DNA from 4 places in the Solibacillus ferritrahens genome. Region 1 is predicted to be linked to each of the others. Evidence: riboswitches for the same ligand, from Rfam matches in the RefSeq annotation. Region 1 holds a riboswitch; each other region holds the start of a gene.
What was found. A riboswitch is a leader RNA that binds a small molecule or an ion and turns the genes downstream of it on or off. The one in region 1 is predicted to bind S-adenosylmethionine.

Region 1 (8,425 bases):
ACGCTTTGCATTTTGTTCGTTCGGATGCAATAAATCTCCTTCCGCACCTAATAGAGTCATCGTAGAAGTAACTACATGCTCTCGAATGGAATCGATTGGCGGATTGGTAACTTGTGCAAAGAGCTGTTTAAAATAGTTGAATAATGATTGTGGTCGATCTGATAATACAGCTAGCGGAGAATCATTCCCCATTGAACCAAGCGGATCTTTTCCTTCTTTTGCTAGCGGTACAATATATTTTTGAACATCTTCAAAAGTATAGCCATGGATCTTTTGTCGTAAAGTGATGTCATTTAATTCAACAATCTTTTCATCTTTTGCTTTAAGCTCTATCATGTTTTCTTTTAACCATGCAGCATACGGTTTCGCTGCTGCCATTTGAGATTTCAGTTCTTCATCCGAGATGATTTTCCCTTGCTCCAAATCGATTAATAACATACGCCCTGGACTTAAACGGTCCTTGTATAAAATATCTTCTTCTGCATAATCAACAACACCTGTTTCAGAAGAGAAAATGACATGATCATCTTTTGTTACATATAGTCTTCCTGGACGTAAGCCGTTTCTATCCAATATTGCTCCAATTTGTCTACCATCCGTGAAGCAAATAGCTGTCGGTCCATCCCATGGTTCCATTAAACTAGCATGATATTGATAAAATGCTTTACGGTCTTCTTCAATGCGCGGATTTTCCGTCCATGGCTCAGGAATCATCATCATCGCTGCCTCGGCCGGTGAGCGTCCTGCTAATACTAAAAATTCGAACGCATTATCAAGCATGGAAGAATCTGAGCCTGTTGCATCGATAATTGGTAACAGCTTTTGCAAATCCTCTCCAAAAGCCTGTGATACAAATTGTTGCTCACGTGCCCGCATCCAGTTAATATTCCCACGTAATGTGTTAATCTCACCATTATGAATGATGTAACGATTTGGATGCGCGCGTTTCCAGGACGGAAATGTGTTCGTTGAGTAACGTGAATGAACAAGCGCTAAAGCAGAAACAAAGCTTTCATGTTGTAAGTCAATATAAAATTCGCTTACTTCTTCCGGCGCCAATAAACCTTTAAATACCATTGTTTGACTTGAAAGACTTGGGATATAAAGTTCGAAACCTTGCTCAACCGCCCAATGTTCCAATTGTTTACGTATAATATATAATTTCCGTTCAAATATTTGTTGATTTTGTGAATGAGCTTTTATAAATACTTGTCGTACAACCGGTGCAGTAGATTTTGCAATTTCACTTAAATTTTCTTTATTGATGGGAGCAGTTCGCCAACCGATAAGTTCCTGACCCTCTTGTTGGATTAATTCGTTCATTTTTTGTTCAATTTTCGTACGTTCGGTTTCATCGTTCGTAAAGAAAATTTGCCCTACACCGTAAGCTCCCTTTTCAGGTAAGTTAGTTTCCGGACAATTTAATTTAAAGAAGTCGTGTGGAATTTGTACCATTAATCCTGCTCCGTCGCCTGTCTTACCGTCCCCTCCACGTCCAGCACGATGCTCTAAACGACATAACATTTCTAAACCTTTTTTTACAATCGTATGTGATGGTTTCCCTTTTATGTTAGCGTACATTCCGATGCCACACGCGTCATGTTCAAACTGTGGATTATATAAACCTTGTGCTCCTGGCAACTGGTGAAAACTCATATTAATTCCCCCTCATTCTTTCAATAACGTATTTACATTTTAAAGTTTTCGAAATAATATAAACAATATATAGTTTGGATATAAACAATCTATTTTTTAGATGAATGGGGTGGGATTAGTGGAACTAAGACAATTACGTTACTTTGTCGAGGTAGCAGAACGAGAACATATTTCAGAGGCAGCTGAGCATCTACACGTTGCCCAGTCTGCAATCAGCAGACAAATCGCCAATTTAGAAGAAGAGCTTGGAGCCGCACTTTTCGAGCGTATTGGACGTAACGTCAAACTGACACCGATTGGTAAAACTTTTTTGGAACATAGCATTACCGCACTGAAGGCAATTGATTTTGCCGCTAAACAAGTGGAAGAATACCTAGACCCGGCAAAAGGGGTTATTAAAGTTGGGTTTCCAACAAGTCTAGCAAGCTATGTATTACCATCAGTCATTTCCGCATTCAAAAAGGAATATCCGGACATCGCTTTCCATTTGCGCCAAGGTTCTTATAAATATTTAATCGAAGCCGTTAAAAATCGGGAACTTAATTTAGCGTTATTAGGCCCTTTACCCCCTAAAGATGAATCAATTAATACAACAGTTTTATTTAGCGAAAGTATTCATGCATTACTGCCCGCAACACATCCATTGGCAAAAAGGGATACGATTAATTTAGTCGATTTACGAACTGATCAATTTGTCCTTTTTCCAGAAGGTTATATATTAAATAAAGTAGCTGTAGACGCTTGCCGCTCTGTAGGTTTTATGCCAACCATTACTTCAGAAGGAGAAGATATGGACGCTTTGAAAGGGCTTGTAGCAGCTGGAATTGGGGTCACACTTTTACCAGAAAGCTCTTTATACGATTCCACGCCTCGTATGACAGTAAAAGTACCCATTGCAACTCCATCCATAAGACGGACAGTCGGCATTATTGCACCATCGACCCGCGACCTCGCCCCATCTGAACAAGTATTTGTAGATTTTGTGTCTAAATTTTACTCACGTTTAACAAGATTCCAATGAAAAAAAGAGATTAGTTGAGAATCTTCTCAGCTAATCTCTTTGCAGTAAGTGCCTAAATAAAGCAACTCCATATATTTTATTCGCCTGAAACTGGTACTACAGAGCCGCCCCATTCTTCAAGGATAAAATCTTGAATTTCTTTTGAACGTAATGCATCTACTAATGCTTTAATTTCTTTAGAATCCTCTTCACCAGACTTTACAGCAATAATATTTACATACGGTGATTCACTTGATTCGATTGCGATTGAATCTTCCAGTGGGTTAATGCCATTATCAATTGCAAAGTTCGAGTTGATTAATACAGCATCACCTTCTTCATTTTCATACATTTGCACTAATAGTTCAGCTGCAGTGTTTGCATCAAATACGAAGTTTTTCGGATTATCTACGATGTCTTTTGTTTCTGCTTTTGTTTTATCAATACCATCTGCTAATGTAATTAGACCTTGTGCTTCAAGTAATGAAAGCATACGTCCATGATCTGCTACTGAGTTTGACAGTAAAATCGTTGCCCCTTCAGGAAGTTCATCCAATGAATTGTACTTTTTAGAATATACGCCGATTGGCTCGATATGAATACCACCAGCATTTGCAAAATCATAATCGAAATCTGCTTTTTGTGCTTCGAAGTAGGGAATGTGCTGGAAGTAGTTTGCGTCTATATCACCATTTTCTAGATCTTGGTTCGGAAGGACATAATCTGTATATGTAGCAATCTCCAGCTCAATGCCTTGTTCCTCTAAAATTGGTTTTACTTTTTCTAAGATTACCGCGTGCGGTGTATTTGAAGCACCGACTTTTAGTGTATCGTCATCTCCTCCACATGCTGCTAATGCTAAGACTGAAGCTCCTAAAATAATGCTTGATAATAATTTTTTCATCTGTTTTTACCCCTATCTCTATTTGTTATTTTTAGCCATTATTAACCGAACAATTTTTATATTCAGTAAATTGAATGTATAAACGCGCACTCTTGTAAGTTTGCGTTTATTATTGTTCAAAAAACTTTGGCTTATATAATTATGACCTGTAAGTCACGAACTATCGTTTATCCACTTTTACCGTAATAAAGTCACCAATATATTGAATAATGAATACTACAACTAATATTAAGACTGTCGCCATAAGCGTGACATCTGTACGGTTACGCTGGAATCCATCAAGGAACGCCAAATTCCCTAGTCCACCTGCTCCAATAATGCCAGCCATTGCTGTATAGCCGACTAAAGCAACTGCTGTTACTGTTATACCGGAAATTAGTGCTGGTAAGCTTTCCGGAATTAGTACTTTCCAAATAATAGTCGATGTTTTGGCTCCCATCGAGCGCGCTGCTTCGATAACACCTTTATCAATTTCTCTTAGTGCGATTAATACCATGCGGGCATAAAATGGTGCCGCTCCGATAATAAGCGCTGGTAATGCTGCATTGGCACCCCGAATTGTTCCCAGTAAAAACTTTGTAAATGGAATTAACAAAATAATTAATACGATAAAAGGAATCGAACGGAAAATATTTACGAGTGATCCTGTTAAAAAGTGAACGATTTTATTTGCCCATAACTGGTTGTCGCTTGTTAAAAACAATACAATTCCTATTAGAATTCCGAGGATAAATGTAATGACTGTCGCTACAGCTGTCATATAAACAGTTTCGTATGTTGCATCAAGCATTTTACCCCAGTCAACGTTCGGAAATAATTGATTAAGCATGCTCAATCACCTCCGTTTGAATTTCCTGCTTAGTTAAGAAGTTTAATGCCTTCTCTACTTCATGTTGCTCACCATCGATATGAATAAATAACGTACCGAATGAACCACCAGTTGTATTGGAGATTTTCCCGTGAACGATATTAACAACTATGTCAAATTGCTTGATCATCTGAGAGATAACCGGCTGTTCTGTCGTTGCCTCTGCAAATGTTAATTTGGCAATTTTCCCTGCTGGATAGTTCGCTAAGATTTGCTCTAGTGAGGCTTGCATTTCCTGTGTTTCCCCAGAAGCCTGTGAAACGAAATTTTTTGTGATCGGCGCTTGTGGATTTTGGAAAACCTGTAGCACATCTCCCTGTTCCACTACTTTCCCTGCCTCCATAACAGCCACACGGTTACAGATTTTGCGAATAACATGCATTTCATGGGTAATCAATACAATTGTTAAACCGATCTTTTTATTAATATCTAGTAATAGCTCTAAAATCGAATCCGTCGTCTCAGGATCAAGTGCTGAAGTGGCTTCATCACATAGTAGAACTTCCGGGTTGTTCGCTAATGCGCGGGCTATACCGACACGTTGTTTTTGACCACCTGAAAGTTGAGATGGATAGGCTCTTCCTCTTCCTTTTAAACCTACAAGTTCAATAAGCTCTTCTACTCGCTTTTCACGCTGAGTTTTTGAAACACCTGCGATTTCAAGAGGAAATGCGATATTTTCTTCGACTGTACGTGACCAAAGCAAATTAAAGTGCTGAAATATCATACTAATTTTTTGGCGTGCTTCTCTTAACTTTGCCCCTGAAGCTTTAGAAATATCCTGTCCACCTACAATAACTGAACCTGTTGAAGGTTTTTCCAGACCATTTAATAGGCGGATCATTGTACTTTTACCAGCACCACTGTAGCCGATAATACCGTATATTTCTCCTTTTTTTATGGATAAGCTAACATTGTCTACCGCTGTAAGCTCACCGTTTTTTGTGTTATATACTTTCGTGATATTTTGTATATCAATCATGCGTTGTACCCCTTCTCTTGAAATAACCTACCTGTAATTTCAATATAATGTTTTTGGTGTTTTTTTCGCATCTTCGAAAATAAAATTACACCAAAAAAACCTTCCTACTCACGACAAGTAGAAAGGTTTCACATAAAAATTTATACGGTAAACCGTTCTCTCATCTTTCAAAGTTTAAACTTTGTGTGAATTGGCACCTTTGCATAAAATGCTGGTTGCCGGGCTTCATAGGGCACTTCCCTCCACCTCTCTTTATAAGAGTAACGTTATTAAGTTTTATTATTATGTCTGTTACTTTATCATGCTAAAGAGAAGACGTCAATTACTTTTTTAATATTTCATACAAAAATGGTACGGATTTAAATGCATATAACTTTTTTATCACTTTTCCATTCTCAGAAACAATTAAACAAGGTACGCTTTCAATTTTCAAATCGTTGGCCAAACCTTCTATATAATTGATATTTGCCATACCTAATGGTAAATCTGGTAGTAATTTCTCGATTACTTTTAGCATTTTTTCAGATATCTCACAAGTACCACACATTGGAGTGTATAGAAAAAATGCTGTTTGATCATATTGTTGTATATTTTGTTCCCACTGCTCTCTTGACCATTGTTCCATATATAAGTCATCCTTCTTTTATTGAAAATTTTGCTTGTATTAATAAGTTCCGTAAAATTATAGTAGGCGTTTTTTCAACCTCTACATATTCTTGAGGTATGATAAGCTGTTTTACTTCAGGATATGCTCGGTTCATTAGTTTTCTTAACTTTTCACCATTCTTGTCTGCATCAAACATTGTTACAATTTCATAATGCTCATAGTCTTCTAGTAATTCGATTAAATTGACTTCGCTTATTGTTCCGTTTGTACAAAGAATAGTAACTTCTTCAGCCAATAGGGGTATTAACCTCATTTTATCAGCTCGTCCTTCAACTACAATGCATTTTCCCATAAAGATACGCTTCCTTTCATCAATTACGGCTATCTATACAATATCAAAAAAACACCAAAACCTTTAACTTTTAGGCTTTGGTGTTTAAATATTTATTGTTCAATTAATGCAGAATAAGCATCTGCATCCATTAATTCTTCAACTTCTGCATCGTTTGTTACTTCAATCGTAACCATCCAAGCAGTTCCGTATGGAGATTCATTTACGTATTCTGGGTTGTCTAAAAGTTCTTCGTTAATAGCAACAACTTTACCTGAGATTGGCGCATAAAGTTCCGAAACAGTTTTAACAGATTCTACACTGCCGAATGGCTGATCCTTTGAAATTTCGTCGCCTACTTCCGGTAACTCGACAAACACGATGTCCCCTAATTCAGATTGCGCAAAATCCGTAATCCCGATTGTTGCTTTGCCGTCTTCCATTTTTACCCACTCATGCTCTTTTGAATAAAGTAATTCTTTAGGTGTGCTCATTAAAAAACCTCCATTATTATGTAGTACATTCAACTTCATTTTGCCATATTTCGTTCGGAAATACAACGTGAATACCGGTTTATTTCCATGTTTCCGAGAAGTCAGACTCCTTAAAACCTAATGTTAATTTTTTACCATCTGTTACAATCGGACGCTTAATTAGCATACCCTCTGAAGCTAATAACTCCAATTGCTCATCTTCAGACATTGAAGGCAATTTGTCTTTTAGTTCCAGCTCACGATATTTCATACCTGAAGTATTAAAGAATTTCTTTAAAGGTACCCCACTCGCTTCATAATACGCTTTAAGTTGTTCTTTAGTAGGCGTTTGTTCAACAATGTGAATATTTTCATATTGAACATCGTTTTCATCTAACCATTTCTGTGCTTTTTTACATGTAGTACATTTTGGATATTGGATAAATTTCACTGTCATAAATGAACTCCTCTTTACCATTGATTTTCCCTTATTGTAACGGATATAGAAAAACAAATCAAAATTGGAATTACATTGTGGGAGTTATATTGAAATTAATTAATATTAGAAGATTTTTGATGATATTAGAATATCTCGAATGCTTTTAAGAAGTAATCATTTTCTTATTCGAAACTTTTGAAAACATATTAGAAAAACAGCCACTTTTATTAGAACATGCGATTTAAATTAGCACCGTTTAAAGTATATTAGAACTTTTTTCGTTTTATTAGAAAATCTATTCCGTAGAAAAAATCGGATACAGCTTCCTGCATCCGATTATATTCTATCTATTAAACTACATATTTTTCAGCATCGATTAATTTCGCTGCTGCTTCACGCTTTTTCGGAATTAAGTTGTAAGGGTTGTTACGTGTTAATTTACGTAATGCTGATAAGATCATACGTGCATCATCGCCTTCAACTGAAGCGATTAATGTTTCTTTTGCTTCTTTTTCGATTTCTGCAAATGCTTCTTGGCAGAAGATTTGTGTATAAAGAATTTTTTGTGCCGCTTTTCCTTCACCGTCACGCTCAATTGCTTTTTGTGTACGGATCACTACAGATTCCATTGCATATAATTGGTTCGCAATGTTTGCAATGTTTACTAGAATTTCTTGCTCTGCATCTAGTTTGGCACCGTAGCGTTGTGCTGCTGCACCTGCTGCAAGTACAGCAATTTTCTTCGCATTTTTCACTAAATATTTTTCTTGCTCTAATGCTTCGTTACCGATTTCTTCCGGCATAAGCATTAATAATTCATTTTGTAATTCCTGTGCTACTTGTAATAGAGGTAATTCACCTTTTAGCGCTTTTTTCATGAAAGTGCCTGGCACGATCATACGGTTAATTTCATTTGTACCTTCGAAAATACGGTTAATACGTGAGTCACGGTAAATGCGCTCTACTTCGTATTCAGCCATAAAGCCATAACCACCATGTAATTGAACTGCTTCGTCTGCTACGTAATCCAAAGTTTCAGAACCGAATACTTTTGCGATCGAGCACTCAATTGCATACTCAGCGATCGCTCCAGCAATTGCTTTACCGTCTTTTTGTTCTTCGTCTGATAACTGATTCAAGCGATCTTCAAAGTAACCAACTGTAC
Region 2 (8,425 bases), on a different contig from region 1:
ATTTACATTAAAAGCTCTATAAGGGGGATTGTAATGAGAAAGTTTTTATTAGGAGCAGTATGCTTTGCAGGTATACTGAGTGGATGCACTCAATCAAATACAGATCAGACTAAAGAGATACATGATTTAAAAAAACAAGTGGACCAGATGTCACTAGAAAATGAGGCTCTCAGAAAAACGATAACGGATGAAAGAGAAGCACTCGAGGTAGCAATGAATGAACAAGCAAACAGTGATTATTCAACTATTTCATCAAAAAATATCGAAAAGTATCCCCAGACTCTTTATAAGAAAAAAAGCTTAGATATTGATGAAGATGGTGAAGAGGAAATTATTGAATTGTACGTAAATGCAGGAAAAATGGAGAATGGATTATTCGCTTGGGACGATGGTCAGAACTGGTTGTTGTTAGTGCAAGATGGTGAAAATTCTTACCCGCTATTTGATGATTATATTCAACTAGGCTCCCTGGATTTTAGTACCGCAACTTTTGATGGAAAGCCGGGAATTGTGATGCATATGACGCAGCACAGTAATATCATTATCCAAAAAATCACTTACGATCAAAAGGTAAAGGGACTTCAAAAGGAAACCTTTTATAAAAAAGAGAATATGAACGATTATTATAATCCACCCGCTTCCTATGCTCTTTTTAAAGATGCTTATGAACTTATGGGCATAGCCTTTGAGAAAACGGTCCCAATACAAGAAGCCAGTGAAAATACCCTTCAGGACCCTCAGGAGATATGGTATATCATAGAGCCGGTCTTACAGGAATTTAGAAATGCTCAACATCTGTTCGAGCTAGCCTTTACCTTGAATCCTGAACTAAATGTTTCTTTAAACGGTCCCATTACCTTTCTTAACGAAATGATTATCAACACACCAACAGCCGTTCAAGTGGATCAGTTAAAAACGATTTATAGGATGATAAAAGAGAGTGAGATACAAGAGTTAATTATAGAAGAAAACAATCAACTACACCCATCTGTTAGAGACCTGTTTCAAAAATTTGATTCTACCCTTAATGTACAGCAGAGTTCGTAACAGCAACCTAAAGACACCATTGTTTCTAAAGAGGAACAATGGTGTCTTATACTTCATGGATAATATTTAATTCATTAAGTGAGATAGCTTCTCTTTTGTTAAATTGTTACTGTAAAACCTGCCCGTTTGCCAATAATCTCCGCATAATCTTCTACCATGACACTTGCTGTCGGATACATACCTGCTCCTGGTCCGATTACGGATAATGTGCCGATATAGTCTGTTTCCATCGTTACGGCATTAAAGACATCATCTACCGGATAAAGTGGATGTTCATTATTTACTAAGAGCGGTGCAACTTTTGCATGAATTGTACCATCTTCCAGCTTTTCAACTTCTGCCACATGACGGTATCGTAGCCCTTGCGCTTTCGCATCGGCTACTTGCTCGGCTGATATTGTATCAATGCCAATCACTTCTACATCTGCCCAGTTTGGTTGTTCTCCAAATGCTAAGCTTGATAAAATCATCAGCTTTTTAAAGGCATCTTGACCCGAAATATCATTAAATGGATCTGCTTCTGCATATCCTAATTGCTGTGCTTCATTTAATGCCTTTTCAAAGCTCCAGCCCTCCGCACGCATTTTCGTTAAGATGTAGTTTGTTGTTCCGTTCAAGATTCCCTGTACGCATCTTACTTCATTTACAAGCAGGATATTTTTCATCGTTTTTATAATAGGTACACCACCTGCTACAGTTGCCTCAAAGCCAATGAATACACCATTTAACTTTGCTAATGCTTCAAGCTCTTCGCCCCGTTTAGCAAGCATGACTTTATTTGCTGTAATGACATGACATTTAGCCTCAACAGCTCGTTTTAAGTAAGTGAATGCAGGTTCTTCATTTACAATCGCTTCAAATACAACTTGCAGGCCACTTTCCTCCAGTACGTTATCCATCGATTCGGTCATTAAATGCATCGTTCCCGGTACACGCTCGCGACTAGCATCAGTCACTAAAATCTTCGCGACCTCCAGTTCTACACCCAGCTTTTCGCGAAGCTCCTGCCTCTTCTCATTTAAAATATGGTAAATTCCCTGACCTACTGTGCCAAATCCTAAGATCGCTGCCTTGATTGTTGCCATTGCCTTTCTCCTCCAAATTCTTAACACATATATATTGACGAATAATTCAAATAATTTATCTTAAAGAAATTCTATCCTATATAATACATGAAAACAAGGAGAATCTCTCCTAGAAGGACATTTGTTTACTGTAAACGGTCAAATTTCATTTAAATTCTATTGTTTAATAGCTAAATTGGGTAAACAAAAACACTAGCAGAAATTCTCTGGCTAGTGTTTAAAGTTATTTTATACTGCTACATTTACGGAATTATATACGCGCAAACGATGCGCATTTAAAATTTTTGTCATAACAAGTTCTTCTTTTACGGAGTAATTTGGCACCGCATATGGACGTTGCACTAACTGGAACTCGCCGTATTTTAAAAACCATTCGCGTGCAGGAGTTAAAATATGTGCACTTCCATGAATGTTATACTCCTCATCCACTTCCTTTATGACATAGCCTGTTGTTTCTAGATTGTGAGTTTGTTCTGAGAAAGCACTATGCCCAAAAACCTTTTGCCACATGACATTTACATCCGCTAAAATTTGCTGAATTGCACAAGCGTTTATATATTCCTTTACTTCGTTTAATTCATAAATAATATAGGCTGCTACATTTTGTGCACTGTATACTTTCCCCATGTCGAACAACTCCTTTTCTTTCAATAATGCTGCAACATTATTTCAAATATTTTGGTTGGTAGTTTTATTATTCCAATTGTATTACTAGGTATTAACTTTGTCAATAAAACTTATATAAATAGTAGGGATTAATTTTCTAAAAATTGCTTAGCTTCTCGAATGGGAAAAGCTAAGCCTTTTTTAAAGTTTTATGCGTTTGTTTCTGCGCCTACTTCAGCCGCAACTTTCGCTAATGCCTGTTCTAAATCCGCGATAATATCTTCTGCTGCCTCTAAACCGATTGATAAGCGAATGAGCTCCTCTGAAACACCGGCTACTTTTAATTCTTCTGCAGATAATTGTTGGTGTGTTGTACTAGCAGGATGGATAATTAATGAACGGGCATCCCCAACGTTTGCTACATGCGAGAACAATTCCACGTTATCAATTACTTGGCGACCTGCTTCACGTCCGCCTTTAATGCCGAACGTAATAATCGATCCAAAGCCGTTTTTCAAATATTTCTTCGCCAAATCATGTGTTGCAAAATCTTCAAAGCCGTTGTAATTTACATATTCCACAAATGGGTGGTTTCTTAAATACTCTGCAACTTTTTGTGTATTTTCGTTATGTCGGACAATACGCAAATGAAGCGTTTCTAGTCCTTGTAGGAAATTAAATGCCGCGTCAGCAGATAATGTTGGACCAAAATCACGCAATAGTTGAACACGAAGCTTTGTCGCAAATGCAGCGCCTGCTGTGTCAATCCCGTAGCGTAGGCCATGGTAAGAAGTATCCGGTTCCGTAAATCCTGGATGTCTTCCTTGCGTCCAGTCGAATTTCCCGGCATCAACGACAATCCCGCCAATCGTCGTTCCATGACCGCCAATCCATTTTGTTGCAGAATGAATGACAACATCCGCGCCGAATTCAATCGGATTACTTCCATATGGGGAAGCAAATGTGCTGTCGATTAATAAAGGAAGACCATTGTCATGAGCGATGTTTGCTACCGCTTCAATATCCAGTACTTTCAAGCTTGGATTTCCGATAATTTCAGCAAAGATTGCTTTCGTCTTATCAGTAATTGCCGCTAGGAAATTTTCCGGATTTGATTCGTCTACAAACTTGACCGTAATGCCGTAGCGTGGCAATGTTGTTGCGAATAAATTGTATGTCCCTCCGTAAAGAGAACCTGCTGCGACAATTTCATCTCCTGCACCGGCTACATTTAAAATGGAGAATGCCACTGCTGCTGCGCCAGATGATAGCCCTACTGCAGCTGTGCCACCCTCAAGTAAAGCAACACGTTCTTCAAATGCCCCAACTGTCGGATTCATAATACGAGAATAAATATTGCCCGTTTCCTGTAATGCAAATAGACGTTGCGCATGAGCAGTGTCATTGAATGCATAGGCAGTTGTACGATATACGGGAACTGCAATTGCCCCCGTCACAGGATCTGGCTTTTGCCCCCCGTGCAATAATAAAGTTTCTGGTCTTAAATTCGTCACTCTAATAACCTCCTAAAAATTATTCGATGGTGAAATCGGTGTTTTTGAGGAGGATTTTTTAAATGAAAAAAACCCCCTTCAGTTAAGAAGAGGGTTTTGCGTATGAGCAAGTTTGCCTCCTCTTATCTTTCAAAATGACTGTCCATTTTGTAGGATGTAGCACCTTAGTCAGTTGATCACTCACTGGTTGCCGGGCATCTCAGGGCCTATTCCCTCCGCCGCTCTTGATAAGAGATATGTGATTTATGTTCCATCGTTGATTTTCAGTATAAAACAGAGTAATTCTATAAGTCAACCAAAAAATTAAAATTTTCTGATTTTAATTTTATTCTCAAAAATGGTTTATCTCCCTACACTAAAATAATTATACTCTTCTATACAATTTCTGCTTAAAACAAGATTTTTCTCAAGATATTTATTCACCAAATATTAACATTAATCATTTTTCGGAAGTGCTATAATCATAATTGTTAAAGGATTTCCCCTACAATTGGAAATAAAGAATACGTTTGACTTTTAGAAAAATGGGTATATTTTTTCTTATTAATTTATTATTTAACTAAAACTTTAAATGAAGTGAGGCGTTACGTATGGCAACAGAAGCGACAAGTAAACGAAATTTAAAACCTGTATGGATAGTTTTAGCGTTTGCAGCACTCATTACAATTGTTTTACTTCCAAATAGTGGTGGAGATCTTCCCGTTGTTGGACAACGAGCATTAGCTATTTTAGCATTTGCCGTTATATTATGGGTAACCGAAGCCGTAGCCTATCCGGTTAGTTCTGCAATGATTTTGGCATCCATCGCTGTTTTATTGGGTTTGGCTCCGAGTATGGAAGATCCTTCTGTACAAATGGGTACAAATGAAGCATTAAAATTAGCATTAGGTGGATTTAGTAGCTCCTCCGTTGCATTAGTCGGAGCCGCATTATTTTTAGCGGCAGCGATGCAAATTACAAACTTACATAAGCGTATTGCACTGTGGGTTTTATCGTTGGTTGGAACAAAAACGAAAGCATTAGTAGTTGGCGCAATTTTAGTAGCAATTGTATTAGCCTTTGTTGTACCAAGCGCGACCGCTCGTGCTGGTGCAGTTGTACCCATTCTATTAGGGGTTGTCGCTGCATTTGGTTTATCAAAAGAAAGTAGACTTGCGGCGTTGTTAGTTATTACCGCTACTCAAGCTGTTTCAATTTGGAATGTGGGGATTAAAACTGCTGCTGCGCAAAACTTAGTAGCACTTGGTTTTATTAACTCTGAATTTGGAGTCGATATTTCCTGGGGCAGGTGGTTTATGTATGCTGCGCCGTTTTCTATTATCATGTCATTTGTATTATTCTTCGTTATGATTAAATTAATAAAACCAGAAACGGATAATATCGCTGGCGGAAAAGAAATTATCGGTGTGCAATTACAAGAGCTAGGTCCATTAAAACGCAAAGAAATCACGTTAATCATTACATCTATTTTATTATTATTCTTCTGGTCTACAGAAGGAAAATTGCATCCATTTGATACAACAACAATCACCATATTGGCAATTGCCTTTTTACTGACACCTAAAATTGGTGTATTCAATTGGAAAGAAGCTTCTAGCCGTATTGATTGGGGTACATTGATTGTTTTTGCAGTTGGTATTTCACTCGGAACGACGCTTTTAAGTACAAAAGGTGCCGCATGGCTGTCCGATACGATTTTCGGTTCTCTTGGATTAGATACAATGCCTATTTTAGCTACCATTGCATTAGTTACTGTTTTCAACATTGTCATTCATTTAGGTTTTGCATCTGCGACGAGCTTGGCTTCCGCACTAATTCCCGTATTTATTGCATTGGCTATTAGTTTACCGATGCCTGTAGAAAACCAAATTGGATTTGTGTTAATCCAGCAATTTGTTATTTGTTTCGGATTCCTATTACCAGTAAGCGCGCCACAAAACATGCTTGCTTATGGTACAGGCGCATTTACAACAAAGGATTTTTTGAAGTCAGGTATTCCGCTAACAATCGTTGGCTATATTTTAATACTTCTTCTTAGTGCAACCTACTGGAAATGGATTGGGCTATTATAATCGACTTCACATAGAAAATTGACTAAAATAAGCTTAAAGGGATCGTTCCTTTAAGCTTTTCTAATACATACAAAGGGAGATGTTCATGTGGAAACGAGAGAATTGTTACGTAGTCACTCATCTGTTCGGAAATATACAGGTGAAGTAATTTCAAAAGATACGGTCATTGATTTAATCGAAACGGCCCAAATGGCAGCAAGCTCACACTTTGTTCAAGCATATAGTGTTATATGGGTAACGGATGAAGAAAAGAAAGCAAAATTAGGTGAGCTATCGAAGAATGAATTCCAATTCCAAACAGCTGGTGCCTCATTTCTATTTTGCGTAGACTTCAAGCGATTACAAGCAGCAGGTCAAAAGCACGGTGTTAACATCGTCACAGACTCAGCGGAAAACTTACTTGTAGGGGTTGCAGATGTTTCACTATTTGCTCAAAACTTCGTTGTTGCAGCAGAAGCAATGGGCTACGGTATTTGCTATATTGGCGGTGCACGTACAAATCCAAATGAGATTAGCGACCTATTCAACTTGCCGGAAAATGTATTCCCACTATTTGCAATGACAATCGGGACACCTACAAAACGAAACGAAACAAAACCACGTTTACCAGTAGATGCCGTGTTACACGAAAACAGCTATAACGTTGAAAAGTATGAAACTCTTTTAGATGAATACGATGCAACAATGGAAAGCTATTACGCAAGCCGTTCTTCCAATCAAAAAATAGCTACATGGACGAAGCAAATGGCTGACTATTTAATTGAACAAAAACGACCGCATATTAAGAATTTCTTAGCTTCTAAAGGATTTAACTGGAAGTAATAGAAAGTTTAAAGAGGCTGGAACAAAATCAAAAACATCATTTTTCTCTGAGAGAAAAATGATGTTTTTTTGCTGTACACACAATTGATTCCCATTCCGGGGACGCTTTCCACGGGCGTGGCCAGAGCCTGTAGCCTCAGGCATCACGCTACTCCCGCAGGAAGCTTTGCTTGTAGCGAAAGGTGATAGCCGTCAGCTACACTCGCCCCTCCAATCAATTTTATTAAATATCCATTTCTTAGTGAGGGTTTTCTTCTTATTCTATGAGATTTCTACTTATGTCCTACCCTCTTTTTATTTTTCTACAACGCTAACATTGGTTTCCATTATACTAGTGGATTTTTTCTCGTTAGTTCTTTCTATATAAGCATAATGGAAATTAATTTTATTGCCGCAGTTAATTCGATCTTTAATACCTAAGATTTTTATACTAAGTTTTGTTAAAATAATGTTACCTCTTTAATAAAAGGAAGGAATTAAAATGACCTCTAGCCTTGTAGCAAAATCCTTGGAACATCAACATTTAAAAACAGTGCGCAAACATTTATTGCAAATAATTGATATTAACACTGCACTAAGAGATCTCCACAATCAGATTGAATCACATATTAATAAAGAAAAATATGAAGCAATAACTGCTTATGTAAATCAATATATCTCCTATACACATATTTGGCAGATTAAATTTGTTTGCAATTTGGAAGACCCGGAAGTGGCCCTATTGCAAATTTTCCACTTACATTATATTCTCGAACGTGAACAAGGAGAGAAATTTGCGAAATTGCGTGAAATTTTAAAAGAACAAAACGAAAAATTCATGTCAATTACACTTTATTCGGATAATCATATTGAAGAACGTTATAAAAAAATGCTGCATTTTATTCAAGAGTATTAGATGCAGCAAATTGTTAAAAATATGTTTTACCTAAAGAATAAAGGAGCGTGCCGAAACTAACGGCATACTCCTTTATTTTTATTATAATCCTACAATCTGCAGTGCTTTTACAGGTTGGAAATCTTCCCCTGTTTTTGCATATGTCAGCACTACTTTATCGCCTTCCTGCAAGTAAATCGCAAAAGGTGCTGTTTCTGAGCTTACAATAAAGCTTTCACCAGTTTTTGTTAAGAACGATACAATTGTGAAATCCCCTACACGTTCTTTATAAACACGGACAACTTCTGATGCCAACTGTGCTTCCTCGGCATTCGAAGAGCCATCTACCGTACTTCCACCCCTGCTGAGGGCTGTTTTATATAGTCTTAGCGCTTCGTTAGGTGT
Region 3 (8,425 bases), on a different contig from region 1:
CGCATATTAAAAGGAGCAACCTATTATAGGCTGCTCCTTTTATTCTATTTATCTTGCTTCTTATATGTCTCCCAGAAATCCGCGTTTTTAATTCCGAGTTTTATTGGATCAAATACTGGGTCTTTACCTTCTTTTTTCTGCTGCTCATAGTCTTTTAAAGCTATAAGAGCCGGTTTCATGATGAATAATAGCATGATGACGTTAATCCAAACCGTTAACCCTAGCCCTACGTCACCGAATGCCCAAGCTAAATCCGATGTTTTAACAGTGCCGTAAAATGCTGAAGCCAATAATACGAATTTCATTAAGAAAATTCCTATCCTTCTGGCATTCCCATTTAGCATATACGAAACATTTGTTTCCGCAATGTAATAGTATGCCATTAATGTAGTGAAAGCAAAGAAGAACAATGAAATCGCTACAAATCCAGATCCGAAGTTATTTAAAGATGGGAACGCGTCATTTACTGCTGCTTGAGTAAAGCCTGAATAAGTAATTGTCTCATCCATTTTTGCTTCGATTAATGGACCGTCTTGGCTACCGTCATGTACGTTGTATGTACCCATGAATAAAATCATTAATGCTGTTGCAGAACATACTAATAGTGTATCAATATAAACTGATGCTGCTTGAACAAGACCTTGTTTTACTGGATGTGATACTTCTGCTGCGGCAGCAGGATGTGCCCCTGTACCTTGACCAGCTTCGTTTGAGTAAATCGCTCGTTTTACACCCCAGAAAATTGCACTCCCGATCATCCCGCCGAATACAGCATCTGTCGCAAAGGCACTACGGAAAATTAAAGCAAATACATCAGGCACAGCTGTAATATTCATAATAATAATAATACCCGCTACCAATAAATAAGCTAATGCCATAAATGGAACTAAAATTTGCGCAGCATTTGCAATACGCTTAACACCGCCGAAAATAATAACCGCCAACAAAAGAATTGTAACTAAACCAGTGATCCAAGGTTCAATTCCAAATGCATTATCTACCGCGCCGGCAATCGCATTTGCCTGAACACCCGGCATTAAAAATGCAACAGATGCAATCATCGCAATGGCAAAAATAATACCTAAGGCACGAATACCTGTTGTCTTTTCAATATAGAATGCAGGTCCACCACGATATTGACCATCTTTCTTTTCTTTGTAGATTTGCGCTAAAGTCGATTCCATATAGGCTGTTGATGCTCCAATAAATGCAGTAACCCACATCCAGAATACCGCACCAGGACCACCGAACGCGATGGCTGTAGCTGTACCAACGATATTACCTGTACCGACACGACCAGACAAAGCAATGGATAATGCCTGGAACGAAGATACACCTGCCTCTGATTTTTCTCCTTTAAACATTAACTTGAACATGTCCCCAATTAACCGGACTTGAGCAAATTTTGTCAGGATTGAAAAGAACAAACCTACGACTAAAATACCGTAAATCATTACAGGACCCCATAATATATTATTGGCCCATCCTACAAAATCATTAATAAAATCCATATTTTACCCCCTTGTTGAACTATTGTATTAATTAGAAATTTAGTATATTACAAATATTCTAAAATTTCGATATATTTTTTTGCTAAAATTAAAAAAAAACCTAACAAAATTCGACTTTTGTTAGATTTTTTATTATTCTACAATATATCCAAGGTCTCTTAAGACATTATTAATAAAATCAATTGTGTACCGGAAAACTTCTTCACGTTCCACTTCAAAAAACAAGCTATGCAGGCATCCATTCCATTGTTTATAGTGAAATTCTGAAAGTTTTTGTTCCATCATCCATTTTTTAGAAGTACTAATGTCCGTTATTTTATCATTTTCCCCAGTCATTAGTAACAGTGGAATATCAGGGAATTTATTTTCAGGATCACGGATTATTCGTGTCATTTGCTGCCATTCCCGATACCATTTAACAGTCACCATACTATTTAATGGTAACTGCTCCTTTAACTCCATCAATACATCTGTATTACGGGTGAAATATTGTATGCTCAATTCATGTTTTAATTTCACATTCGATGTTATAGCACTAAAGCTTGATAATGCATTGGATAGTTTCCCAGGCGCTAATTTAAAATGAAGCCACGGTGATGTAAGGACAACACCTGCGCATTCTATTTTATTTTTCTGCAGCACGTACGCTGCAATAGATGCGCCTAATCCATTACCTACAATAAAAAGAGGCAAATTATATTCTAGAGCAACCTTTAATAACACTTTTGTATAATTATAGTATTCTTCAAAATTTTCGTCATGATATCTTGCATACTTTCCTTGCTCACCATGCCCAGGCAAATCCCCCATTACTACATGGAAGCGAGCACTCCGAAATTTTTCGATTAACCATGCGTACCACCGATGCTGTTCATATGCACTATGTAGAATAACGACTACGGCTTTTGGTTGATGCTCTGTTTCCCATTTCCACATGGTCAATCCTCCTTACATAAAACAGTCTGCTATAATTTATTATATAAAGTTAAAAGATGATAATTGAAAATTAATAGTGATTTGATACGATTACAATAGCTATAATACATTCTATAAAAGAAAAGAGGAATTGAACATGATATACCCTTATAAAGATAAATCACCAAATATTCACCCAACTGCCTTTATTGCTGATTATGCAACAATTACTGGCGATGTGACAATAGGGGAAAATACTTCCATATGGTTTAATACAGTGATACGTGGTGATGTGAATAAAACAATTATTGGAGATCGAGTTAGTATTCAGGATTTAAGTTGTCTTCACCAAAGCCCTGCCTATCCGCTCATTATTGAAGATGAAGTAACAGTAGGTCATCAAGTAACATTACATAGCTGTACAATAAGAGAACGCGCTTTAATCGGTATGGGTTCCATCATTTTGGATGGTGCAGAAATAGGTGAAGGAGCATTTATTGGTGCAGGCAGTCTCGTACCACCTGGAAAAGTGATTCCTCCCAATTCTCTTGCTATGGGGCGCCCAGCAAAAGTTGTACGTGAAGTAAATGCAGAGGACCGGGCAGATATGGATCGCATAATTAATGAATACGTAGCGAAGGGACAATACTATAAATCACTACAGAAATGACATTTCGCTATCTTTCAACTCACCTACCATATAAATGAAGGAAGTATATTATTTTCCATAATAATAGAAAAGGAGCCGTCCATTTGACTGAACGCTCCTTTCCTCTTTAAAGTCCGGCTTTTTCTTTAAGTTCAGCCGCTTTATCTGTATTTTCCCATGGTACATCAATGTCTGTACGTCCGAAATGTCCGTATGCTGCTGTTTGTTTATAGATTGGTCGACGTAAATCCAGCATTTTAATAATTCCTGCCGGGCGTAAATCAAATAGCTCACGTACCCATTCTACGATTTTGGCAGATTCTACTTTACCAGTGCCGAATGTATCTACTGCAATTGATACTGGCTGCGCAACACCGATTGCATAAGCCAGTTGAACTTCTGCACGATCCGCTAATCCTGCCGCAACGATATTTTTTGCAACATAACGCGCTGCATATGCTGCAGAGCGGTCTACTTTCGTTGCATCTTTACCAGAGAATGCACCACCGCCGTGACGTGCGTAACCACCATACGTATCTACGATGATTTTACGACCTGTAAGACCAGCATCACCTTTTGGACCACCGATTACGAAACGACCTGTTGGATTAATGAAATATTTAGTTGCTTCATCTAATAATTCAGTAGGAACAACTGGTTTAATTACATGTTCTTTAATATCTTTTTGGATTTGTTCTAATGTTGCTTCTTCATCATGCTGTGTGGAAATAACGATTGTATCAACACGGACCGGTATATTATTTTCATCATATTCGATAGTAACTTGTGTTTTACCATCTGGACGTAAATACGTTAATTCTCCTGTTTTACGTACTTCCGTTAAACGACGCGCCAATTTATGTGCTAAAGAAATAGGCATAGGCATAAGTTCAGGCGTTTCATTGCAAGCGTAACCAAACATTAAACCTTGGTCTCCAGCACCGATTGATTCTAACTCATCATCCGTCATTGAACCTTCACGTGCTTCTAACGCTTGGTCTACACCTTGTGCAATATCCGGTGATTGTTCACCAACTGCAACTAGTACAGCTAAGTTCTCTGCATCAAAACCATATTTCCCGCGTGTATAGCCAATCTCTGCTACAGTATCACGGATAATCCCTTTCATATCTACATAAGTAGTAGTTGTAATTTCACCAGATACTAATACTAAGCCTGTTGTTACCGTAGTTTCACAAGCTACACGTGCATTTGGATCTGCTGCTAAAATGGCGTCTAAAATGGCATCCGAAATTTGATCGCAAATTTTATCTGGATGTCCTTCCGTTACACTTTCTGATGTAAACAGTCGACGATTTTTCATGTCATTTCCTCCTAATTCACTTTGGCAATTGTTTTATATTTTAAAACGAAAACGATACGGTACTCATTACCCATGCCCGCTTATATTTTCGATAAAGTAAATCCTACTTTTCAGAGTAGAAAATGGTTTTACCAATCAAGTCTCTAGAGCAGTATATTTTACTGCAAGGCGAGACACGATAAACGTCAAGCTTAATTGCTTTGACACGAGGTTTTGAAAGGTCATTTCTTATTTATATACAATTCATATTAAACAAAAAAATCCTTTCACTCATTAGCCGCGTTCATCACGCGTGAGGAAAGGATATATATGCTTCGTTACCTTTCACTCTTATCGTTCAAGGGTAATTTTGCCCTTGCATCAGGTTGGCACCAACACGCATATAATATGCACAGGTTGCCGGGTTTCATAGGGACCTGCCCCTCCACCAGCTCGGGATAAGAGTATCCGTTCAATTACACATCCTACCTAAAAAAATAAAGGCTGTCAATAAATTTTGTCCGATTTTAAACAGTTAAAAATTCCACAAAAAATAATTCATAATTAGTATAGATTATATCCTTCAATGTGTTATACTATTTTTGAATTAATAAACAACTCCCCTACTATAAGGGAATACTATAAAAAAGGATGGTATTTAATAGATGAATTCGGTAGAAATTGCTAACGAGCTGAAAGAACTTTTAAACGGGGAAAACATCAAAACTCAATTATCTGTTCCACAATTAGTTGAAAAAGCTACATCACGTGGAGAAGCAATGTTAACTGTTGAAGGCGCTTTACGTGCTGAAACAGGTAAATATACTGGTCGCTCACCTAAAGATAAATATATCGTTGAAGAAGAGAACTCTAAAGATAAAATAGATTGGGGTAAAGTTAACCGTCCTATCTCTTCAGAAGTATTTGATAAGCTTTATGTCAAAGTTGTAAACTACCTAAAAGAACGCGATGAATTATTTGTATTCAACGGTTTTGCGGGTGCTGACAAAGACTCTCAATTATCGATTAAAGTAATTAACGAATATGCTTGGCATAACCTATTTTGTCATCAATTATTCATCCGTCCTACAGCAGAAGAATTAGCTGCACATGTCTCTGACTTTACAATTGTTTCTGCTCCAAACTTTAAAGCAGATCCAGAAGTAGATGGAACTGGTTCGGAAACATTTATTATAACATCTCTTGAAAAGAAAATCATCTTAATCGGTGGTACTGAATACGCTGGCGAAATGAAAAAATCAATTTTCGGGATTATGAACTACTTATTACCAGAACAAGGTATTTTCCCAATGCACTGCTCTGCTAACGTTGGCGAAAAAGGCGACGTTTCATTATTCTTCGGTCTATCAGGTACTGGTAAAACAACTTTATCGGCTGATTGCGACCGCAAATTAATTGGGGATGATGAACACGGTTGGTCTGATAATGGTGTTTTCAACATTGAGGGTGGATGTTACGCAAAAACAATTAACCTCTCCGCTGAAAATGAACCAGAAATTTACAATGCAATTCGCTTCGGTTCTGTATTGGAAAATGTAGCGGTTGATTCAGAATCACGTATTTGTGATTATGATGATGGTTCTTTAACAGAAAATACTCGTGTTGCATACCCAATCGATTACATTGATAACATCGTATTACCATCAGTAGCAGGTCATCCAAACACAATTGTCTTCTTAACAGCTGATGCGTTTGGCGTATTGCCTCCTATTTCAAAATTAACGAAAGAGCAAGCGATGTACCACTTCTTAAGTGGCTTCACTTCAAAATTAGCAGGTACAGAACGTGGTGTTACTGAGCCAGAACCAGTATTCTCTACATGCTTCGGTTCACCATTCCTTCCACTTCCTGCAACAGTCTATGCAGATCAGTTAGGTAAGAAAATTGACGAGCATGGTTCACAAGTGTTCTTAGTAAACACAGGTTGGACAGGAGGAGAATACGGTGTTGGTAACCGTATGAAACTTGCCTATACTCGTACAATGGTACGCGCTGCCATTAACGGTGAATTAGACAATATTGAAACAACACAAGATGGAGTATTCGGTTTAAATATTCCAGTAGCTATTGAAGGAGTACCTTCTAGCGTATTAAATCCTCGTGCTGCATGGGCTGATACTGCTGCATACGACAAAAAGGCTACTGAACTTGCAGAGCTATTTAAAAACAACTTCACGAAATTTGCCGATGTTGATGAAGCTATCGTGAAAAAAGGCGGTCCATTAGTATAAATTACTAATGATTAGCTCGACATATTGTTTGACGATGTAGTCTGCACTAATACTACGACGTCAAACTTAAAAATATATCATAGTAAAAGGGATGTAGTGTATTTTCACACTGCATCCCTTTTTTGAATTACTGTTGTTTCATCCATTCACAGATTTTTTTCACTGTTTCTCTATTCAGCTTCGGTGGGTAATGATGTTTCAGCCTAGATGAATACCATGTCTCAACTTGTTTCCCTTCGCCTTTCATATATCGCTCCAATTGATAGGCATGTTCAATTTTGACATGTTGATCTTCAGCTCCATGTATAATCAATAGTGGTGATTGAACGTTTTCAATTTTGTATAATGGCGTACGGCTTTCATAGTTTTCTGGTACTTTATTTGGAGTCCCCCCCACTATTCTTTTTAATCCACGACGCATATCGATACGATCCCAATATGTTGCTGTTGCATCAGAGACGCCAGCCCATGTTACGACAGATTTTACATCATTACGTAATATTGCTGTCCATAGAGCCATTAAGCCTCCGCGAGAAAAACCAAACAAATTCACCTTTTCAACACGAATAAATTGTTTCAATACATCAAGACCGAAAACTGCATCATGGCGGTCATCACCCGCAAATTCGTCTTTTCCTTCCCCTCCACGATTTCCACGGTAATAGGGGGCAAATACGACGAATCCGTGCATCGCAAACTGGGCGATACGAGCAGGCCTAACCATCCCAATTGATTGTAAACCTCCACGTAAATATAAAAGGGCTTCATACTGTCCATGTGCTTTAGGACGTGCGAGCAATCCCTTCACACGCAACCCTTGTGACCAATATGTTACTTCATCCAAACGGACATGCGGATTTGGGGAAGGATATTGATGCATTGATAAAATTTCACCATTGGCGTTCATAATTTTTCACTTCCTGCAGCATCTTTTTCATACCTTCATCTCGCATATAGAAGCTTAAATTTGGCTGTTGGCAAAGCTCCTCTTCCGTTAACCACAAAATACCTTCTGTTTCATAGTCTCCTACAAAGGGCTCGATTTCCTTTACTTTCGCTGTAAAAACCGCCTTGCAAAACGGAATATTATCGTGAACAATATAGTAAGCGAACCATTCAACATCCTCGATTATTACATTGGCTTCCTCATATACTTCTCGGATAGCTGCTTGCACTAGTGTTTCATCGTGCTCCTGCTTTCCTCCAGGAAACTCAACACCACGCCGGTGATGAATTGTGCACAACCATTTCCCTTCGTATTGTACAAGAGCCAGGACGTGCTTGGGCGCTACTTCAAAAGGTCCTTCATCAAATCTTAAATCTACCGGTAATCCATTCTCATCAATAAATCTAAACATTTCCGCTCAACTCCTATTACTAGTTTAGCGAACAGAAGTCTTTCATTCAATAATTGAAAATACTTAATGATTAAAATACGGCAATTGCTCTACAAACTTTTTCGCTTCTTCATCTCCAAATTCATGTATGAGTGCATAGACTTTTTTCAGACGATGGTCTATATCATGATTCAATCTATCTAAATGATAAGGAATGAAGGGCATATGCGCCCGAAAGGCATTCGATGCTTCAAGTTCTTGCATTTGACTGAATAGCTTTGTAAATACTCGTGCTTTAAGAGGATCCATTTTTAATACAAATTCATAGGACGATCCGGGCTGCAGATTACATGTTAAATTTGCGACGGACACATATACATTATTTTTTTCCAATTTATTCACCTCATACTTAAGGTGAGCTACAAAAAAATGATTTATACATAAAAACGACCCCAAAA
Region 4 (8,425 bases), on a different contig from region 1:
GAAGCTACAGAAGTGGACGAAAAAAAAGCGTTCCTTTGGTTTGAAAAAGCAGCGAAACATGGTGTACCAGAAGCGATGTATACGTTGGGAATTATGTATGAGCAAGGTTTGGGTACCCAATGCAATGCATCACTAGCTTTGGAATATTATAAACGCAGTGCCGATCTTCAATATGCAGAGGCTAAATATCGCCTTGGTATGATTTTCTATTCAGGGGAACTTGGTCAACAACAGAACGATAAAGAAGCAATCGAGTGGTTTAGAAAAGCGAGCGAGCATTACCATGTCGATGCGATTTATAACTTAGGTTACTGTTATGAGCATGGTCATGGTGTTATTCAGGATGTAGACAGAGCAATGACTTATTACAAGCAGGCTAGTATGCTGGGCGATAGAGAAGCTACTAAAAGAATAGTAATCTATTACGAACAAATAAATCTTAAAGAAGCTGCTAAGTGGCGTGAAAAATTGGAAAGCCTTGAAAGCTTTAAAGGATTTGATGAAAATTAATCATATTTCATAGTAATTTGTATGTTTAGTTTCCTAATAAATTTGGGAATGTAATCAATAGGGGAAAGTGATAAGGAGGGGAATTTTTATGTTTATGTTTGCAGTACCGCATATCTCTTCTAATGACAGTGAAGATGTTATTCAAAAATTACAGCAAATTCTATTGGAGCAACGTGAAAGTTTAACAACGCTTTGTACAATTGTTGAATATTTAAGAGAATATGTCCAAACTGGATTAGAAAATAAAGATGTCATCAAATACAATCAACGAATCCAAATGATGACCTATAAACAAACAGATCGTTATAATGAGATTGATCATCTCATTAATAAAAATATTATCGAAATTAAAAAAGGTAAAACTAAAGATAACACCGCTTTAACATTTGGCAAAGAGGTCAGGAAGATTGAATCAGGTTTTCGAACGCTAAAGCTATTCACTTGTGATGTTATTAATATGTTGGATTCCAATAAACATATCGAAAATCGTAGTATAGAGCGCATACGTTATTTTGATAAGCGTTCAGCATCGCTAGAAGCGGAAATTATTTCCCTGACACAGCAACTATCTTTTAAATAAGAATAACCTGCTCCATCAAAATGGAAATGAGAAGCAATCCTATTAAAAATTAATTAGTAGGATTGCTTTTATTGTAACAATTTGCTAAATTATACAAGATAACAAGCGGTACTATTTTAAATTGAGGCTTTGGTTTTACTTTTAAGTAACAAGGGAATTTATACATTTACATTGTTTCCAATTACATAGTATACAAAAGGAAATACCAATAGGGTGAGGATGGAAACATATGTTTTTTAAAAAAAAGGATATAGAGAATCAGGAAGATTTATCAATACATAATGAGGTAATGTTAGCGTATGTATCTGATGAGGAATTAAGGACACAAATTCAAATGTTAGGCTTAACAAAAGAAGATTTAAAATACTTGAAAGTAATGAAACCGTATGTTGATAATAACATCGAACATATTGTAGATAACTTTTATAAAAAACTAGGTCTGGAAAATAGTTTGGTTGAAATAATTAATAAACATAGCTCAGTTGACCGTTTGAAAGGTACTTTGAAAACCCATATTTGCGAAATGTTTAGTGGAATTATTGACGATACGTACTTTGAGAAACGAAAAAAAATTGCGCGTATCCATGTACATATTGGATTAAAAACGAAATGGTATATGACGGCCTTTTCAAACCTATTAATAGATTTTATTCATTTAGTAAATGTAAATATTAAGAACGACGAGCAACGTTTTCTTACGCTTGCAGCCATATCGAAAATATTAAACCTAGAGCAGCAAGTTGTTTTAGAAGAATATGAAGCAGTAGTGGAAAGAAAGGAAGAAAAGCTAGTAGAGGAAAAACGTAAAATAGGAAATGCTATTATTGAATCTTCCTCTAATTTAGCGACAATGTCTGAGCAAACAAATGCATCGTTCCAACAACTGAGTGCACAATCCATGGTCATTGTATCCCATTCGAAAAAAGCGAGTGATATTTCATCGGTGGCTACAGAACAGGCAAATCAAGGGAAAGCTCAAGTTCAGCATCAATCAGAGAGTATGACTGCAATCAATCAATCAGTAGCAACGATTTCGTCAGAAATAGATAAACTAGCTGACATATCAAAAGAGATGGAATCCACGATGGGTATAGTAACAAACATTGCGAATCAAACTAATTTATTGGCGCTAAATGCAGCGATAGAAGCAGCCCGTGCTGGAGAAGCTGGTAAAGGCTTTGGTGTTGTAGCCGGGGAAGTGCGGAAACTATCGGAGCAGACGAAAAATTCAGCAATAAATGTAGAGGGACTGTTGCAAAATACAGATATCCGAACGACAAAGCTACTCGAATCATTGCAGGAAATAAAAGCAGCGATACTTATCGGGGAAGAAAGTATGAAATCTACTGAAGTTCAGTTTAATGCTATTGTTAATTCAATGGTTGAGACGAAAAAGCAAAATGATTTAGTCGAGCAAGAGGTGGGGCTAATTGGAGACGTTATAGTAGAACTTGCGGGTGCCTTTGATTTAGTAACAAATTCTGCAGATTCATTGGCGCAAATTTCGCACGACTTAGAATAACTTAAAAGAAAGCTATGCGAAAGGTTCTTCCTTTTTGCATAGCTTTTTAATTTGAAATTATAAGCGATGACTTTAAATTTTGAAAATTGTTTTATCTGCCTGTCCATATCTCTGGTGAAAACGATTATACTAAGAGAAGAAAAAGTGAACGAAATAGGAGAGAACAACATGAAAACAGTAGTAGTTGTAGGTGGCGGGATTACTGGATTATGTACGATGCACTATTTAAAAAATCAAATGCATGAAAAGAATATTGAAGCGCGGTTAGTATTAATAGAGAAAAATCAGTATTTAGGCGGAAAAATACATTCAGAGTATGAAGAGGGATTTATTATGGAAACCGGTGCGGATTCCATTGTAGCGCGTCATCCCAATGTGCTAGAGCTAGTGAAAGAGCTTAACTTTGAATCGGAGCTTGTTTATAACGAAACAGGCATTTCTTACATTCATACTAATAATGAGCTGCATGCTATTCCCGCAGGGTCAACATTCGGCATTCCGATGAGTGTGGAATCACTTATGTCGAGCACGTTAATTTCAGAAGAAGGAAAGAAAAGGGCATTACAGGATATTGAAATTCCAAATAAAGATTTTACAAAGGAAAGTTCAATTGGTTCATTTTTAGAATATTTTTTAGGTGAAGAAATTGTGCAAAAACAAATTGCTCCTGTATTGGCAGGGGTTTATTCAGGTGATTTATATCAGCTGAGCTTAGCGTCAACGTTACCTTATTTAGTAGATTATAAAAATAATTATGGGTCGATTATGAATGGTTTTGAAGCAAATCGCGAGCAGTTTGAAAAAGCAGCAGATAAGAAGTTTATTTCTTTTCGAAAGGGTTTATCTACATTAATTGACCGTCTTGAAGAGCAGTTGCCAGAAGTGGAATTCATAAAAAGGACCGCAACAGAGCTAATACGAAAAGTAGGCAGACAGTATGAAGTCGTTTTAGAAAACGAAACGATTATAGCGGATATCGTTGTTCTTGCCGTACCAAATGATACAGTACGTACTGTATTGCAAGACGACAATTTGGATGTACAGCTTGAAAAGTTTACAACGGCATCTGCTTTAACGATGTATGTTGGCTTTGATGTACCGGACAATGTTTTACCAGCAGACGGTACAGGTTTTATTGTCTCCCATAATAGTGATTTAGTATGCAATGCATCTACATGGACAAGTCGTAAATGGAAGCATACGTCAGCAGAAGGGAATCTGCTCGTTCGTTTATTTTATAAAAACATTAATCCGCGATATGAAGAGCTGGTAGCAATGCCTGATGAAGAGTTGAAGAAAGTCGCAATGGAGGATATCCGATTAAGTTTGGGTATTGAAGCGAAACCGACCGTCGTAAATGTTACGAAATGGATCAATCAGATGCCCCGTTATGATTTAGCGCATAATGAAGCGTTATCAAAAGTTGTAGATTATTTACAAGTGCACTACCCGAATCTGCTTTTAGCTGGATGTTCCTACTTTGGGGTAGGGATTGGTGCATGTATTCAAAATGGTAAAAAAACGGCGGAACAAATTATTACACGAATTATGTAAAGAAATACTTTATTCGGCTAAAGGGTATTGACGTCTTATTTAGATAACGATATGATTACTTAAATAATTTTTAATTTTAAATTTTAGAAAAATTCATATAATTTCTTATCGAGAGAAGTTGAGGGACTGGCCCGTTGAAACTTCAGCAACCAACATTATGTCAGGTGCTAAATCCAGTGGCGATTGCCAGAAGATGAGAAGGGATTAAGTTGACGACTGACAACTATCAAGCCTTCTTTTGCTTAATGAAAGAAGGCTTTTTTGTATTAAAAATATACTGAAAATACTGTGAATGATGGAGTGGAAGCAATGGGTTTACTACAAGATTTAAAAACACGCGTTTTAACGGCGGATGGAGCAATTGGAACTTTACTTTATTCCTATGGGTTGGATTACTGCCATGAGGAAATGAATATTGCACGGCCTGAAATTATCGAGAAAATTCATAGTGAATATATTGCTGTAGGTGCAGACATTATTCAAACAAATACATATGGAGCGAATGCGATTAAGTTAGCTCGATATGGTTTTGAAAGTCGTGTAAAGGAATTTAACGAAGCTGCGCTGAAGATTGCGAAGCGAGCAGCTGCTCCGGGGGGACAGTATGTTCTGGCAACAATCGGTGGCATTCGAGGGATTCGAAAAAGTGATGCAACATTAGATGAAATCTTAGCTGCCTTTCAAGAGCAAGTGGAAGTATTACTAGCTGGTGAACCGGATGGATTCTTACTGGAAACGTATTACGATTTTGAAGAATTATCGCATTGTGTCCATCTATTACGTTCAATGACCGATTTACCGATTATTGCACAAGTAACGATGCAGGAGCCAGGTGTACTTCAAAATCAAATGACATTAAACGAAGCACTACAAGACCTTGAACGAGTAGGTGCAGATATTGTTGGAAGCAATTGCCGTTTAGGGCCATTTCATACAATTCAGGCTTTTGAAGGGGTAAATCTACCTAAAACCGCCTTTCTATCGGCATACCCAAATGCTTCTCTTTTAGATATAGAAGATGGGCGTGTTGTATATGAATCAGAAACCGATTATTTTGCACGTGCAGCTGTAGAGCTTGTAAACCAAGGGGTGCGTTTAATTGGTGGTTGTTGTGGGACTACGCCGAAGCATATAGCAGCAGTAAAAAAATATTTAGCAAATTTAACGCCAGTTGAAACAAAAGAGGAAAAGCATGGCCATACGCAATTTGTTCGTATTGCAGAACCTCGAAAGCAGGAACCGCTTCATGAAAAAGCAAAACGTGAGCGTTCTGTTATTGTGGAGCTTGATACACCACGACATCTTGAAATTGAAGGCTTTGTTGAAGGGGCAAAACAATTGGCGAACGCAGGGGCGGACGTTATTATGATGGCCGATAATTCGCTTGCTTCACCCCGTATAAGCAATATTGCGATGGCGGCTATTTTGAAGGAACATGGTATTCGTTCATTGCCGCATTTAACATGTCGTGACCGTAATTTAATTGGTCTTCAATCGCATTTAATGGGACTGAATGCTTTGGAGCTACATGATATTCTTGTCATAACAGGAGACCCGACGAAAGTTGGAGACTTCCCGGGTGCAACGAGTGTATATGATGTGTCTTCAATGGAGCTAATTTCGTTAATTAAGCAGTTAAATAAAGGTGGTTCATTTACAGGGAAATCGTTAAGAAAACAAGCCGATTTTTCTGTGGCCGCTGCATTTAATCCGAATGTGCGTGTACTGGACCGTGCAGTAGCCCGTTTAGAGAAGAAAATTGAACATGGTGCCGATTATTTCATTTCGCAGCCGGTTTATACGAAAGAAAAAATAATCGAAATTTATGAGGCGACGAAGCATTTGGATACGCCGATTTATATTGGAATTATGCCGCTTACCTCATCACGCAGTGCAGAGTTTTTACACCATGAAGTGCCGGGGATTAAACTATCTGATGAAGTACTTGCTCGTATGGCAGCCTGTGGGGACGATAAAGATGCAGCTACAGCAGAAGGCATTGCCATTGCGAAAGAATTGCTCGATACAGCGTGCAAATACTTTAATGGGATTTATTTAATTACCCCGTTCTTACGTTATGAAATGACACTGGAATTAATGGAATATGTAAAACAATATGATGTGGAAAGTAAAGGAGTTCAGTCAAATGTATAATCACCCAATTCATGAGCAATTACAAAAAAGAATCTTAATCATCGATGGTGCCATGGGGACGATGCTTCAGGCAGAAAATTTAACATATGAAGACTTTGGTGGAGAAGAATTAGACGGTTGTAATGAAAACCTGGTGCTGACAAGACCTGATGTATTAGGTAAGATTCACCGCGAATACTTAGCTGCAGGGGCAGACATTATTTGTACAAATACGTTTGGAGGTACACCGCTCGTTTTAAATGAGTATGATTTAGGAGATAAGGCAGTTGAAATTAATAAGAATGCAGTCAAAATCGCATTACAAGCTGCGAAAGAATTTTCAACAGCAGAATGGCCACGTTTTGTCGCAGGTGCAATCGGCCCTACGACAAAAACATTGTCGGTAACAGGCGGTATTACATTTGAAGAGCTAGAAGAAAACTTTTATATCCAAGCAAAAGCATTAACTGAAGCAGGGGCAGATTTAATTTTGCTTGAAACTTCTCAAGATATGCTTAATGTGAAAGCGGGGACGATTGCAATCCACCGGGCATTTGAGGAGCTTGGTAAAGAGCTGCCAGTTATGATTTCAGGGACAATTGAGCCAATGGGAACAACGCTTGCTGGACAATCAATTGAGGCATTTTATATCTCGATTGAACATATTAAACCATTGTCTGTCGGATTAAACTGTGCGACAGGTCCGGAATTTATGACCGATCATATTCGTTCGTTGGCAGAGCTTTCGACTGGTTATATTAGTTGTTACCCAAATGCCGGTTTACCGGATGAGGAAGGTTGTTATCATGAAACGCCGGATTCATTATCCAAAAAATTGAAAGGTTTCGCAGAAAAAGGCTGGCTAAACATTGTCGGCGGATGTTGCGGGACGACACCTGCGCATATTGCAGCAATTCGAAAAGCAGTAGAAGGCCATAAACCACGCGAGCCGAAAGCCATTACACATGGACATGTCGTATCGGGTATTGAGCCTTTGCAATATGATGAATCGATGCGTCCGTTATTTATCGGAGAGCGAACAAACGTAATTGGTTCGCGTAAATTTAAAAACTTGATTGTTGACGGGAAGTTTGAGGAAGCAGCGGAAATTGCACGTGCGCAAGTGAAGAATGGGGCGCATGTAATTGATATTTGTTTAGCAAACCCAGACCGTGATGAAGTAGAAGATATGAAAAATTTTATGCAGGAAGTTGTAAAAAAGGTAAAGGTGCCACTCGTAATAGATTCAACCGACGAAAAAGTAATGGAAGTTGCACTAAAGTTCTCGCAAGGTAAAGCGATTATCAACTCCATTAACTTGGAAGATGGGGAAGAGCGCTTTGATGCGGTAATGCCACTTGTGAAAAAATACGGTGCCGCACTTGTTGTAGGAACAATTGATGAAACGGGAATGGCAGTTACACGCGAGAAAAAACTGGAAGTTGCCAAGCGTTCATACGAGCTGCTTACGGAAAAATGGGGGATGGCAGCAGAGGATATTATCTTTGACCCGCTAATGTTCCCAGTTGGTACAGGCGATGAACAATATATTGGTGCCGCTGAGGAAACAATTGAAGGAATTCGCCTCATTAAAGAACATTTACCTGGCTGTTTAACAGTACTCGGTGTAAGTAATGTTTCGTTCGGTTTACCACCAGTAGGTCGTGAAGTGTTAAATGCGGTGTATTTATACCACTGTACACAAGCAGGTTTGGACTATGCAATCGTAAATACTGAAAAGCTAGAGCGGTATGCATCGATTCCGGAACAGGAAATCAAACTGGCGAACGATTTAATATTCAATACAAATGATGAAACACTGGCTGTATTTACAGACTTTTATCGTGACAAAAAGAAGGATGCAGTCGTTAAAGAATTACCGGCAACAGTAGAAGAACGCCTCGCGTATTACATATTAGAAGGTACGAAAGAAGGCTTAATTGAAGATCTAAATGCGGCACTTGAAAAATTCGATGCCCCACTTGATATTATAAATGGTCCGTTAATGGCAGGAATGGCAGAGGTAGGCCGGTTATTTAATGAAAACCAATTAATTGTAGCTGAAGTACTTCAAAGTGCAGGTGTCATGAAAGCAGCAGTCGCTCATTTAGAGCAATTTATGGAAA

Region 2: linked by a shared signal. The riboswitch ahead of SNE38_RS11870 (O-acetylhomoserine aminocarboxypropyltransferase/cysteine synthase family protein) and the one ahead of SNE38_RS00270 (methionine ABC transporter ATP-binding protein) in region 1 are both predicted to bind S-adenosylmethionine.
Region 3: linked by a shared signal. The riboswitch ahead of metK (methionine adenosyltransferase) and the one ahead of SNE38_RS00270 (methionine ABC transporter ATP-binding protein) in region 1 are both predicted to bind S-adenosylmethionine.
Region 4: linked by a shared signal. The riboswitch ahead of SNE38_RS16750 (bifunctional homocysteine S-methyltransferase/methylenetetrahydrofolate reductase) and the one ahead of SNE38_RS00270 (methionine ABC transporter ATP-binding protein) in region 1 are both predicted to bind S-adenosylmethionine.

The regions. Positions count from the first base shown of each region.
Region 1 is NZ_JAXCLE010000001.1:44,416-52,840, forward strand. It holds gene gltB (glutamate synthase large subunit) at 1-1,656, opposite strand, end outside; gene SNE38_RS00255 (LysR family transcriptional regulator) at 1,775-2,677, shown strand; gene SNE38_RS00260 (MetQ/NlpA family ABC transporter substrate-binding protein) at 2,754-3,560, opposite strand; gene SNE38_RS00265 (methionine ABC transporter permease) at 3,721-4,389, opposite strand; gene SNE38_RS00270 (methionine ABC transporter ATP-binding protein) at 4,382-5,410, opposite strand; SAM riboswitch class I at 5,568-5,671, opposite strand; gene SNE38_RS00275 (thioredoxin family protein) at 5,733-6,035, opposite strand; gene SNE38_RS00280 (toprim domain-containing protein) at 6,043-6,369, opposite strand; gene gcvH (glycine cleavage system protein GcvH) at 6,462-6,842, opposite strand; gene SNE38_RS00290 (arsenate reductase family protein) at 6,922-7,278, opposite strand; gene SNE38_RS00295 (acyl-CoA dehydrogenase family protein) at 7,611-8,425, opposite strand, start outside.
Region 2 is NZ_JAXCLE010000011.1:16,136-24,560, forward strand. It holds gene SNE38_RS11855 (hypothetical protein) at 34-1,047, shown strand; gene SNE38_RS11860 (homoserine dehydrogenase) at 1,146-2,132, opposite strand; gene SNE38_RS11865 (hypothetical protein) at 2,361-2,759, opposite strand; gene SNE38_RS11870 (O-acetylhomoserine aminocarboxypropyltransferase/cysteine synthase family protein) at 2,948-4,252, opposite strand; SAM riboswitch class I at 4,372-4,486, opposite strand; gene SNE38_RS11875 (DASS family sodium-coupled anion symporter) at 4,843-6,324, shown strand; gene nfsA (oxygen-insensitive NADPH nitroreductase) at 6,412-7,146, shown strand; gene SNE38_RS11885 (hypothetical protein) at 7,655-8,041, shown strand; gene SNE38_RS11890 (hypothetical protein) at 8,123-8,425, opposite strand, start outside.
Region 3 is NZ_JAXCLE010000025.1:29,525-37,949, forward strand. It holds gene SNE38_RS17425 (alanine/glycine:cation symporter family protein) at 45-1,511, opposite strand; gene SNE38_RS17430 (alpha/beta hydrolase) at 1,644-2,447, opposite strand; gene SNE38_RS17435 (gamma carbonic anhydrase) at 2,584-3,096, shown strand; gene metK (methionine adenosyltransferase) at 3,203-4,399, opposite strand; SAM riboswitch class I at 4,727-4,843, opposite strand; gene pckA (phosphoenolpyruvate carboxykinase (ATP)) at 5,044-6,630, shown strand; gene SNE38_RS17450 (alpha/beta hydrolase family protein) at 6,758-7,537, opposite strand; gene SNE38_RS17455 (NUDIX hydrolase) at 7,521-7,988, opposite strand; gene SNE38_RS17460 (transposase) at 8,052-8,360, opposite strand.
Region 4 is NZ_JAXCLE010000022.1:16,205-24,629, forward strand. It holds gene SNE38_RS16730 (tetratricopeptide repeat protein) at 1-510, shown strand, start outside; gene SNE38_RS16735 (chemotaxis protein) at 605-1,090, shown strand; gene SNE38_RS16740 (globin-coupled sensor protein) at 1,320-2,612, shown strand; gene hemG (protoporphyrinogen oxidase) at 2,781-4,166, shown strand; SAM riboswitch class I at 4,269-4,366, shown strand; gene SNE38_RS16750 (bifunctional homocysteine S-methyltransferase/methylenetetrahydrofolate reductase) at 4,476-6,320, shown strand; gene metH (methionine synthase) at 6,313-8,425, shown strand, end outside.